Regions from separate parts of the Citrobacter sp. LJND-P06 genome, predicted to be linked through region 1. Evidence: predicted binding sites of a transcription regulator. Region 1 holds the regulator's gene; each other region holds the start of a gene.
What was found. Region 1 encodes LexA, which represses DNA repair genes until DNA is damaged. Its sites were predicted from a motif close to TNCTGTATGTACATACAGNA; they were not measured.

Region 2: a site for LexA is predicted at 1,245-1,264, ahead of uvrB (excinuclease ABC subunit UvrB). Genes of this name have one in related genera too.
Region 3: a site for LexA is predicted at 1,998-2,017, ahead of sbmC (DNA gyrase inhibitor SbmC). Genes of this name have one in related genera too.
Region 4: a site for LexA is predicted at 1,382-1,401, ahead of dinG (ATP-dependent DNA helicase DinG). Genes of this name have one in related genera too.

What each region holds. Positions count from the first base shown of each region.
Region 1 covers NZ_CP187317.1:4,288,063-4,291,277, reverse strand. The annotation lists gene plsB (glycerol-3-phosphate 1-O-acyltransferase PlsB) at 1-213, opposite strand, end outside; gene ACO7SM_RS20250 (diacylglycerol kinase) at 379-747, shown strand; gene lexA (transcriptional repressor LexA) at 857-1,465, shown strand; gene dinF (MATE family efflux transporter DinF) at 1,623-2,948, shown strand; gene ACO7SM_RS20235 (CsbD family protein) at 3,079-3,215, shown strand, end outside.
Region 2 covers NZ_CP187317.1:3,105,099-3,108,313, reverse strand. The annotation lists gene bioD (dethiobiotin synthase) at 1-626, shown strand, start outside; gene uvrB (excinuclease ABC subunit UvrB) at 1,338-3,215, shown strand, end outside.
Region 3 covers NZ_CP187317.1:1,731,423-1,734,637, forward strand. The annotation lists gene phsC (thiosulfate reductase cytochrome B subunit) at 1-588, shown strand, start outside; gene dacD (serine-type D-Ala-D-Ala carboxypeptidase DacD) at 739-1,911, shown strand; gene sbmC (DNA gyrase inhibitor SbmC) at 2,034-2,504, shown strand; gene ACO7SM_RS08255 (FUSC family protein) at 2,640-3,215, shown strand, end outside.
Region 4 covers NZ_CP187317.1:3,087,461-3,090,675, reverse strand. The annotation lists gene rhlE (ATP-dependent RNA helicase RhlE) at 1-1,310, shown strand, start outside; gene dinG (ATP-dependent DNA helicase DinG) at 1,416-3,215, shown strand, end outside.

The DNA of each region.
Region 1 (3,215 bases):
CGGCTCTAACGGGTCGGGGAGATCGTGCGCCAGGCATTGGGCGCGCAATGTCAGCAAGTCCGCTTTTGAGTTGTACGGTAAAACGTACATAATGGGACGAGATGTATCGAGCCCCAATTCCGGAGCGGGTTCCGCTGGAATAGACTTGCTTTTTACCAGTACGGTTAATGGTAAATTCAGTAATTTGTAGTAAATTCGTGGCCAGCCAGACATAAACGATGTAAAGCCTCTGGTTAATAATGCAAATGCGCTGCAAGGATATCAGAAAGTCTAGCGAATTTCTGGTGTATCCCGTCATACTTCGCGCCGCTGTAACCCGAATTTTGTGGGTTAATCATATAATGTCATTGACGCTGATAACGCAAAAAGGTTCTTTTGATGGCCAATAATACCACTGGATTTACCCGAATCATTAAAGCTGCTGGTTATTCATGGAAAGGTTTTCGTGCTGCATGGATTCATGAAGCGGCATTTCGTCAGGAAAGTGTTGCTGTGCTGTTGGGCGTGGCGATTGCCTGCTGGCTGGATGTGGATGCCATCACGCGCGTTTTGTTGATTGGTTCTGTCATGCTGGTGATGATCGTGGAAATCCTCAATAGCGCGATTGAAGCGGTGGTTGACCGCGTTGGCTCTGAACACCATGAGCTTTCCGGGCGGGCGAAAGATATGGGGTCAGCGGCAGTATTACTGTCGATTTTTGTCGCGATGATCACCTGGGGAATCCTGCTGTGGTCGCATTTTAGATAAGGCTTCCATAATCCGATAAATCTCTTGTTTTTTGTGCTGTTTGTGGTTCCAAAATCGCCTTTAACTGTATATACTCACAGCATAACTGTATATACACCCAGGGGGCGGAATGAAAGCGTTAACGGCCAGGCAGCAAGAGGTGTTCGATCTTATTCGGGATCACATCAGCCAGACAGGCATGCCACCGACGCGTGCGGAGATCGCGCAGCGTTTGGGGTTCCGTTCCCCAAATGCGGCTGAAGAACACCTGAAAGCGCTGGCACGTAAAGGTGTCCTGGAGATTGTCTCCGGCGCCTCTCGCGGTATCCGCCTGCTGGTGGAAGAAGAAGAGGGGCTGCCTTTAGTCGGTCGCGTGGCGGCAGGGGAACCCCTTCTGGCACAGCAGCATATTGAAGGCCACTATCAGGTCGACCCATCGCTGTTTAAACCTAATGCCGATTTCTTGCTGCGCGTCAGCGGTATGTCGATGAAAGACATTGGGATTATGGACGGTGATTTGCTGGCGGTACACAAAACTCAGGACGTGCGTAACGGCCAGGTGGTGGTAGCGCGTATTGACGATGAAGTCACGGTAAAACGCCTGAAAAAACAGGGCAATAAAATCGAACTTCTGCCAGAAAATAGTGAGTTCAAACCGATTGTGGTTGACCTGCGCGAGCAAAACTTCACGATTGAAGGGCTGGCTGTCGGTGTCATCCGTAACGGTGAGTGGTTGTAATTCTCTCCAGGCCGGATTAGACGTTTACGCTGTTATCCGGCGACATGCCCGGTGGCGCTACGCTTACCGGGCCTGGAAAAAACGCCTGGATAGGGCATTTACGCCATCATCTGACGATCTAACTTCTTTTTTATCACTCCTTCTCAGGCTTTCCCGCATGCCTTTCTTTACCTCTTCCGACAAAGCACTCTGGTGTCTCGCATTACCGATGATCTTCTCCAATATCACCGTTCCCTTGCTGGGACTGGTCGATACTGCGGTGATTGGGCATCTGGACAGCCCTGTGTATCTGGGCGGCGTTGCTGTGGGCGCAACGGCAACCAGTTTTCTTTTCATGTTGTTGCTTTTCTTACGCATGAGCACCACCGGGCTGACGGCTCAGGCATTTGGCGCCAAAAACCCCCAGGCGCTGGCGCGTGCGCTGGTGCAGCCACTGATTCTGGCGCTGGGGGCGGGCACCTTAATCGCGCTGTTCCGCACGCCAATCATCGATCTTGCATTGCATATCGTCGGTGGAAATGAAGCCGTGCTGGTACAGGCGCGGCGTTTTCTGGAGATCCGCTGGCTGAGCGCCCCGGCATCGCTGGCGAATCTGGTGCTGCTGGGCTGGCTGCTGGGCGTTCAGTATGCCCGTGCGCCGGTGATCCTGCTGGTTGTCGGCAACATTCTCAATATTGTGCTCGATCTGTGGCTGGTGATGGGCTTGCATATGAACGTGCAGGGCGCAGCGCTGGCGACGGTGATTGCTGAGTATGCCACGTTGTTGCTTGGGCTGTTGATGGTGCGCAAAGTGCTTAGATTGCGCGGCGTGTCATCCATGATGCTGAAACAGGCCTGGCGGGGGAATTTCCGCCGTTTGCTGGCGCTTAACCGGGATATCATGCTGCGTTCGTTGTTGCTGCAACTGTGCTTTGGCGCGATCACGGTTCTCGGGGCGCGACTGGGCAGCGATATCATTGCGGTGAATGCTGTTCTGATGACCCTGCTGACCTTTACCGCCTATGCCCTTGATGGATTTGCTTATGCAGTCGAAGCACATTCCGGGCAGGCGTATGGCGCCCGTGACGGCAGTCAGTTGCTGGATGTCTGGCGTGCGGCATGTCGACAGTCAGGGATTGTGGCGCTGCTGTTTGCTCTCGTTTATGCCCTGGCGGGCGAACACATCATCGCGTTGCTGACGTCGTTGCCACAAATTCAGCTTTTAGCCGATCGCTACCTTATCTGGCAGGTGGTGTTGCCGTTAATCGGTGTCTGGTGTTATTTGCTGGATGGCATGTTTATCGGGGCCACGCGTGCGGCGGAAATGCGCAACAGCATGGCCGTTGCGGCGCTGGGATTTGCACTCACGCTGTGTGCATTACCCTGGCTGGGCAATCATGGACTGTGGCTGGCGTTAGCCGTTTTTCTGGCGCTCCGTGGACTCTCGCTGGCCTGGATCTGGCGGCGTCACTGGCGACACGGAACCTGGTTTTCCCAAGCTTGATGGTTAAAAATTCCGAATATCAAAATGAACATGGGGTAACTGACTACAATTAATCTCACGTCCAGCAGAAAACGTAGTGTATTTGGGCGAAGCAATATCGCTAATCACCACTAATCATGAGGACTCGATGATGAATAAAGACGAAGTCAGCGGTAACTGGAAACAGTTCAAAGGGAAAGTGAAAGAGCAATGGGGCAAGCTGACCGATGATGATATGACGGTCATTGAAGGTAAGCGTGACCAGTTGGTCGGTAAGGTTCAGGAACG
Region 2 (3,215 bases), 1.2 Mb from region 1:
AGGCTGCCGCAATGCGGGGGTATCGTACCGTTGGTTACAAACCGGTGGCGTCGGGCAGTGAGATGACGCCAGACGGTTTACGCAACGGCGATGCACTGGCATTACAGCGCAACAGTACGCTGGCTCTGGCGTATCAGGATATCAATTCCTATACCTTTGCCGAGCCGACATCGCCGCATATTATCAGCGCCGATGAGGGAAGGCCGATTCTCGCGACGGTAATGTCTGACGCTTTACGGGCGTTAGAAGCCCAGGCTGACTGGGTGTTGGTTGAAGGGGCTGGGGGCTGGTTTACGCCGCTCTCAACGACGCTGACCTTTGCTGACTGGGTTCGAGCCGAGCAACTGCCGGTGATTCTGGTGGTGGGCGTCAAACTGGGATGTATTAACCATGCCATGCTAACAGCGCAGGCGGTACAGCACGCGGGTTTAACGCTCGCAGGCTGGGTTGCCAACGATGTGACGCCGCCAGGGAAACGTCATCAGGAGTATATGGCGACGTTATCGCGCGTGATCCCGGCGCCGCTCTTAGGGGAGATCCCCTGGCTGGATGAATCGCCGGAATGCGCCCCGACAGGCCATTACCTCGATCTCAGCGCGCTGGAGCGGGCGTCATCCCCTGATTAAGTCGCTCGCCGTTTTGCCGGGTCAGTTGCCCCTGCGCCACGTTGCGCCACCTTGCGCCTCTGGCGCAGGCGGAAAAAGCGCCCGGCGACCCGGCGAATCAACGGCATACGTTGCTCCCCCAGCAAAAACAGTGGCACCAACAAAATGGTGAAAATGCGAGCAAGATCTCGTCTGGTAGGGGGCGCGCTGTTAGCTGATAAAAATCAAAAATTAGCGATAATTTTTTTTTAGTTGCCCGAAAATGACCAGAAGGTCGATTTTGCCAGGCGGCAGTCCATACGGGCTGGAAGCAGTTATCCACTATTCCTGTGGATAACCTTGTGCATTAGAGTTAGAAAACATAACGTAAGCGAGAGAATACGCGGCCTGCGACTGAATTGATGCGAAAGACGTCTTAAAGAAATATTCGTTATAAAACAGCTTGTTAAATAAAAGCAATGGCTGAAAGAAAAGTGTCATGGATTGCCATAAAACGCGCATTACACTGCTTGACAAATGTTAAAAAAGTCATAGGTCTGGGGATAACCGACATTGGGTGGTTTTTTATCTCGTCCGGGGCTAAATTTTGCACTGTGATGACGTGGTTTTTGCCTGCGTAACAGAAATACTTTACCGTGCTACTGTTTTTTCATCCAGTATATTTTACTGGCAATCTTAGCCATCCCGAGTAAAATTACACACCTGCCCGCCCATTGCTTCAGGTAGCTGCTCATGAGTAAACCGTTCAAACTGAATTCCGCATTTAAACCTTCTGGCGATCAGCCTGAGGCGATACGTCGTCTGGAGGTCGGGCTGGAAGATGGTCTGGCGCACCAGACTTTGCTGGGCGTCACGGGTTCAGGAAAAACGTTCACCATTGCCAACGTGATTGCGGATTTGCAGCGTCCCACCATGGTGCTGGCGCCGAATAAAACGCTGGCGGCGCAGTTGTACGGCGAAATGAAAGAGTTCTTCCCGGAAAACGCGGTGGAATATTTCGTCTCTTACTACGACTACTACCAGCCTGAAGCCTATGTGCCCAGTTCTGACACGTTTATCGAGAAAGATGCCTCGGTGAACGAACACATCGAACAGATGCGTCTGTCGGCCACCAAAGCGCTGCTGGAGCGTCGGGATGTGGTGGTGGTGGCTTCTGTTTCCGCCATCTACGGTCTGGGCGACCCCGATCTCTACCTGAAAATGATGCTGCATCTGACGGTGGGCATGATCATCGACCAGCGCGCCATTTTGCGCCGTCTGGCGGAATTGCAATACACCCGAAACGATCAGGCTTTCCAGCGCGGTACATTCCGTGTGCGCGGCGAAGTGATCGACATCTTCCCGGCGGAGTCTGACGACATCGCACTGCGCGTCGAATTGTTCGATGAAGAGGTGGAACGTTTGTCGCTGTTTGACCCGCTCACCGGACAGGTAGAGTCAACGATTACGCGCTATACCATCTACCCTAAGACGCACTACGTCACCCCGCGTGAACGGATTGTGCAGGCGATGGAAGAGATTAAAGTCGAACTGGCGGATCGGCGTAAAAATCTGCTGGCGAACAACAAACTGCTCGAAGAACAGCGTTTATCACAGCGTACCCAATTCGATCTGGAAATGATGAACGAACTGGGATACTGCTCCGGCATCGAAAACTACTCCCGTTATCTCTCCGGGCGCGGGCCGGGTGAACCGCCGCCGACGCTGTTTGACTATCTGCCCGCAGACGGTCTGCTGGTGGTGGATGAATCCCACGTGACCATTCCACAAATTGGCGGGATGTATCGCGGCGACAGGGCGCGTAAAGAGACGTTAGTCGAGTACGGATTTCGTTTGCCGTCAGCGCTGGATAACCGTCCGCTGAAGTTTGAAGAGTTCGAAGCGCTGGCCCCGCAAACTATCTACGTATCCGCAACGCCAGGTAACTATGAGCTGGAGAAATCCGGTGACGATATTGTGGATCAGGTGGTGCGACCGACCGGGCTACTGGATCCGGTGATTGAAGTCCGTCCGGTGGCAACACAGGTGGATGATTTGCTCTCCGAAATCCGTATTCGCGCAGCGATCAACGAGCGTGTGTTAGTGACGACGCTGACCAAACGGATGGCGGAAGACCTGACGGAATATCTGGAAGAACACGGCGAACGGGTGCGCTACCTGCACTCCGATATCGATACCGTTGAGCGTATGGAAATTATTCGCGACCTGCGTCTGGGCGAGTTTGACGTGTTGGTGGGGATCAACCTGCTGCGTGAAGGGCTGGATATGCCGGAAGTCTCGCTGGTGGCGATACTTGATGCCGACAAAGAAGGCTTCCTGCGTTCTGAACGTTCGCTGATACAGACCATCGGGCGCGCGGCGCGCAATATCAACGGCAAAGCCATTCTCTACGGCGATAAAATTACCGCTTCGATGGCGAAGGCCATTAGCGAGACGGAACGACGCAGAGAGAAGCAGCAGCAGTACAACGAAGAACACGGCATCATCCCGCAGGGGCTGAACAAAAAAGTGGTCGATATTCTGGCGCTGGGTCAAAACATCGCGAAGACCAAAGCGAAGGGAAGAGGGAAGTCTCGCGCAGGAGCGAAGTCCGATGTGGTTGAACTGGAC
Region 3 (3,215 bases), 2.1 Mb from region 1:
TTGGCGATCCGCCGCTGGCACTGGGGAAATGCGCTGCTCTTTGTCCTGCTATTGCTCAGCGGTATGTTTGGCCATTTTTCAATCGGCCCCGTGGCATTAATGGTGAAACTGCATACCGTGTGCGGATTTGCACTGGCGGCATGTTGGATTGGCTTCATCCTCATTAACGCATTCGGCGGTAACGGACATCACTACAAGGTGAACGTCAACGGACTGGTCATGCGGTGTCTGCGACAGACGCGTTTTTACCTGTGCGGCATTATGCGTGGCGAAGCGCACCCCTATGCCGCCACGACGGAAAACAAATTTAACCCGCTACAGCAACTGGCGTATCTGGCCATCATGTATGCGCTCGTACCCTTGTTGATCATCAGCGGATTTCTGTGTCTGTATCCGCAAGTCATGGGGGCGGGGCCGGTCATGCTGGTGCTACATATGGCGCTAGCCGTTGTTGGGCTGCTGTTTATTTGCGCACATATTTACCTTTGCACGCTCGGTGACACACCTGGGCAAATTTTCCGCAGCATGATAGACGGTTATCACCGCCATCGCAGTCATCATGCGGAATCTTCACCGCGTAAAGGATAATTTTCCCCGCGCTGAAACCCGGAACACAGGCGCGGTGGGTTAAAATCATGCAAGGAAATGTGCTTTGAGTCACATTTTCTTGCAATTTTTTCATGTTTGTTCACCAGAACTTCCGTAAAAAGAACAGCAAATAATTCTCTTTCTGAGGACATGCTGTTGAAATCCCGTTTGTTTATTGCCGCTTCGCTGCTTGCGTTCAACCTCTCATCTGCTTTTGCTGCGGATACTCCCGACTTTGCCCCCCAGCCGCCAGCCATTGACGCAGGGGCGTGGGTGCTCATGGATTACACGACAGGGCAGATTCTTACCGCCAATAATGAACATCAGCAGCGTAACCCCGCCAGCCTGACCAAACTGATGACCGGGTATGTGGTTGACCGCGCCATCGACAGCCATCGTATTGGCCGCAACGACATTGTGACGGTTGGGCGTGATGCATGGGCAAAAGACAATCCCGTGTTTGTGGGTTCCTCATTGATGTTCTTAAAAGAGGGCGACCGCGTCACGGTGCATGATTTAAGTCGCGGGCTGATCGTTGATTCAGGCAACGATGCTTGTGTGGCGCTGGCGGATTACATTGCCGGGGGGCAGCCGCAGTTTGTTGCCATGATGAATCGCTATGTGCAAAAGCTAAATTTACAGGATACGCATTTTGAAACGGTACACGGGCTGGATGCGCCGGGTCAGCACAGTTCGGCGTATGACCTTGCGGTACTGTCGCGGGCGATAATTCATGGCGAACCTGAGTTTTATCATATGTATAGCGAAAAGAGCCTCACCTGGAATGGCATCACGCAGCAAAACCGCAACGGCCTGCTGTGGGATAAAACGCTAAACGTTGATGGTCTTAAAACCGGACACACCTCGGGCGCCGGATATAACCTTATTGCCTCTGCGGTGGATGGGCAGCGCCGTCTTATCGCGGTGGTGATGGGAGCTGAAAGCCCGAAAGGCCGCGAAGATCAAGCCCGTAAACTGTTGCACTGGGGGCAACAGAACTTCGACACCGTACAAATTCTAAAAAGTGGGAAGAAAGTCGGTAGCGAGCGTATCTGGTACGGCGACAAAGAGAACATCGCATTAGGCACTGAGCAGGATTTTTGGTTGGCGCTTCCGAAAGCTGAAGTTCCTCATATCAAAGCAAAATATGTACTTGATGGAAAAGAGATTGTTGCACCCATTGCCGCGCATCAACGGGTTGGCGAAATTGAACTCTACGATCGGGACAAACTGGTCGCGCACTGGCCGCTGGTGACGCTGGAGTCCGTTGAGGAAGGCGGCATTTTTTCGCGTCTGAGCGATTATTTTCACCATAAGGCATAACGGAATTATTGCCGGGTAGACTGGCGAGAGTGCGAGTCTGCTCACATAATAATCACTCTTTCCTTGTGGTTGTTAGATGTCAATTATACTGTATATAACAACAGTATAATGATGGAGGCATTATGAATTACGAGATCAGACAAGCAGAGAAACGCCGGATCGCCGGTTTTCACATGGTTGGGCCGTGGGAAAAAACGGTAAAACAAGGTTTTGAACAACTGATGATGTGGGTTGATGGAAACCAGATCGTGCCGCAGGAATGGATTGCCGTCTACTACGATAACCCTGATGAAGTTCCGGCGGAGAAACTGCGTTGCGATACGGTTGTTTCAGTACCGGCTAATTTCACGCTACCTGAAAACAGCGAAGGCGTGATCCTCACGGAAATTGTGGGCGGTCAATATGCTGTTGCTACCACTCGCGTTGAAAATAACGACTTCGCGACGCCGTGGTATCAGTTTTTCAATAGCGTGTTGCAGGACAGCCGCTACCAGCTCTCCGGCAAACCGTGTTTTGAACGCTATCTGAACAATGGGGCAGAAGACGGGTACTGGGATATTGAAATGTACATCCCGGTACAACCGAAGGTGTAATTTTGCTGTTTTAGGCGTGACTGCGCGGACGATCGTGAGAATCGTTCATGCTGGATAAGAACGTCCGTCGCAGTGATGTTTTCAGTGAAAAAGCAGGTACAATGCGTTCTTTGTGATTTCCAGATGGAGCCGAAAGTGCGTACTGATAAGTCGCTGAGCCCCTTTGAAATTCGTTTATATCGTCACTACCGCGTCGTGCATGGTATTCGCATTGCGCTGGCATTTATTCTCACGTTTCTGTTTGTTCGTCTATTCCATATCCCGGAAGGCACGTGGCCGCTTATTACGCTGGTGGTCATTATGGGGCCGATCTCCTTTTGGGGTAACGTGGTGCCCCGGGCCTTTGAACGTATCGGCGGTACGATTCTGGGCGCGGCGTTGGGACTGGTGGCGCTGCGCCTGGAGCTTTTCTCATTACCGCTGATGATTGTCTGGTGCGCGGTGGCGATGTTCCTGTGCGGGTGGCTGGCGCTCGGCAAAAAACCGTATCAGGCGTTGTTGATAGGGATCACCCTGGCCGTGGTGGTAGGGGCGCCAGCAGGCGATATGGAAACGGCATTATGGCGAGGCGGCGATGTGATTCTGGGGTCGCTTTTGGCGATGTTGTTTACCGGTATCTGGCCGCAGCGGGCGTTTTTACACTGGCGGATCCAACTGGCGCAGTGCGTCACGTCTTATAACCGACTCTATCAGGCGGCACTTTCTCCTAAC
Region 4 (3,215 bases), 1.2 Mb from region 1:
TCCAGCAGCAGGCGATCCCTGCGGTACTGCAAGGCCGCGATCTGATGGCCAGCGCACAAACGGGTACGGGTAAGACAGCGGGCTTTACGCTGCCGCTGCTGCAGCACCTTATTTCCAATGAACCGCATGCGAAAGGGCGTCGCCCGGTACGTGCGTTGATTCTGACCCCAACTCGTGAACTGGCCGCGCAAATCGGCGAAAACGTGCGGGATTACAGCAAATACCTGAACATTCGCTCGCTGGTGGTTTTCGGCGGGGTAAGTATCAACCCGCAGATGTTGAAACTGCGTGGCGGCGTCGACGTGCTGGTGGCGACCCCAGGCCGTTTGCTCGATCTGGAGCATCAAAACGCCGTCAAATTGGACCAAATTGAAATTCTGGTGCTGGATGAAGCTGACCGCATGTTGGACATGGGCTTTATCCACGACATTCGCCGCGTGCTGGCTAAATTGCCGCCGAAGCGTCAGAACCTGTTGTTCTCCGCGACCTTCTCCGACGACATCAAAGCGCTGGCTGAAAAATTGCTGCATAACCCGCTGGAAATCGAAGTCGCGCGTCGTAACACGGCGTCCGAGCAGGTGACACAGCACGTCCATTTTGTTGATAAGAAACGCAAACGCGAACTGCTGTCGCAGATGATTGGTCAGGGCAACTGGCAGCAGGTGCTGGTCTTCACCCGCACCAAACATGGCGCCAACCATCTGGCGGAGCAGTTGAACAAAGACGGCATTCGTAGCGCAGCCATCCACGGCAATAAATCGCAAGGGGCGCGTACGCGTGCGCTGGCTGATTTTAAATCCGGCGACATTCGTGTGCTGGTCGCCACGGATATCGCGGCGCGTGGTCTGGATATTGAAGAGCTGCCGCACGTGGTGAACTATGAATTACCGAACGTGCCGGAAGATTACGTTCACCGTATCGGTCGTACCGGGCGTGCTGCGGCAACCGGTGAAGCGCTGTCGCTGGTCTGTGTTGATGAACACAAACTGCTGCGTGACATCGAAAAACTGCTGAATAAAGAGATCCCGCGTATCGCGCTGCCAGGCTATGAGCCGGATCCTTCCATTAAAGCAGAGCCGATTCAAAACGGTCGTCAGCAACGTAGTGGCGGCGGTGGCGGCGGTCGTGGCCGCTCCCCACAGGGGCAAGGTCAGGGCGGTGCAGGTCGTGGTCAGCAGTCACCGCGTCGTTCAGAAGGCGGTGCGGCAAAAGCCGGGGCCAAGCCTTCACGCCGTACGGGTGATGCGAAACCGGCGAGTGATAAGCCGCGCCCGCCACGCCGTCCGCGCAGACTGTCTTCCGCAGAGTAATGCAGTAAACGGGAAGCCCGACCGAATGGTCGGGTTTTTCTTTTTGCGACCCGTCTAAGAAAGTGCCACAATAGTGGCTGTTTATACAGTATTTCAGGTTTTCTCATGGCATTGACCGCTGCGCTGAAAGCGCAAATTGCTGCCTGGTATAAGGCGCTTCAGGAACAGATCCCCGACTTTATTCCCCGTGCGCCGCAGCGGCAGATGATTGCTGACGTCGCTAAAACGCTGGCCGGGGAAGACGGGCGACATCTGGCGATCGAAGCGCCGACCGGCGTCGGGAAAACCCTCTCGTACCTGATCCCCGGTATCGCCATCGCGCGCGAAGAACAAAAAACGCTGGTGGTGAGTACCGCTAACGTGGCCTTGCAGGATCAGATTTACAGCAAAGATCTTCCCCTGCTGCGCAAAATTATTCCCGATCTTAAGTTCACCGCCGCCTTTGGGCGCGGGCGGTATGTGTGTCCGCGCAATCTGGCGGCGTTGGCCAGCACTGAACCTGACCAACAGGATTTGCTGGCGTTTCTTGACGATGAACTCACACCGAACAATCAGGAAGAGCAAAAACGCTGTGCCCGACTGAAGGGCGATCTGGACAGCTATAAGTGGGATGGTTTACGTGACCATACCGATATCGCCATTGATGATTCACTGTGGCAGCGACTGAGCACCGACAAAGCTAGCTGCCTCAACCGTAACTGCCACTATTACCGCGAGTGTCCATTCTTTGTGGCGCGCCGTGAGATCCAGGACGCCGAAGTGGTGGTAGCAAACCATGCGCTGGTGATGGCGGCAATGGAGAGCGAAGCGGTATTGCCGGATCCGAAAAATCTGCTGCTGGTGCTGGATGAAGGGCATCATCTGCCCGATGTTGCGCGCGATGCGCTGGAAATGAGCGCGGAAATCACCGCGCCCTGGTATCGCCTGCAACTCGATCTGTTTAGCAAGCTGGTGGCGACCTGTCTGGAACAGTTTCGGCCAAAAAACACGCCGCCGCTGGCTATCCCTGAGCGTCTGAATGCGCACTGCGAAGAGCTGTACGAACTGATTGCCTCGCTGAATGCGATTCTGAATCTTTATATGCCCGCCACCCAGGAGGCGGAGCACCGCTTCTCAATGGGCGAATTGCCCGCAGAGGTGATGGAGATTTGTCAGCGGCTGGCGAAACTCACCGAAATGCTGCGCGGGCTGGCGGAACTGTTTCTTAACGATCTCAGCGAAAAAACCGGCACCCACGACATCGTGCGCCTGCATCGGGTGATTTTGCAGATGAACCGTGCGCTGGGTATGTTCGAAGCGCAAAGTAAGCTGTGGCGTCTGGCATCGCTGGCGCAATCGTCAGGCGCGCCGGTTTCCAAATGGGCCACCCGCGATGTGCGCGACGGGCAAATGCACGTCTGGTTTCACTGTGTCGGGATCCGCGTCAGCGATCAGCTGGAAAGGCTGCTCTGGCGCAGCGTGCCGCATATTGTGGTGACATCCGCCACGCTACGTTCGCTGAACAGTTTCTCTCGCTTGCAGGAGATGAGCGGGCTGAAGGAGAAAGCGGGCGATCGTTTCGTGGCCCTCGACTCGCCCTTCAACCATGTTGAACAGGGGAAAATCGTCATCCCCCAAATGCAGTATGAGCCGCTTATCGATAACGAAGAGCAGCATATTGCGGAGATGGCGGCCTATTTTCGTCAGGAACTTGAGAGCAAAAAGCACCAGGGCATGCTGGTATTGTTTGCCAGCGGCAGGGCGATGCAACGGTTTCTCGAGCATGTGACGGATTTACGTTTGCTGTTGTTAGTTCAGGGCGATCAACCGCGATACCGGCTGGTGGAGTTGCACCGCAAGCGGGTAGAAAATGGCGAACGCAGCGTGCTGGTGGGTCTGCAATCTTTTGCGGAAGGGCTGGATCTG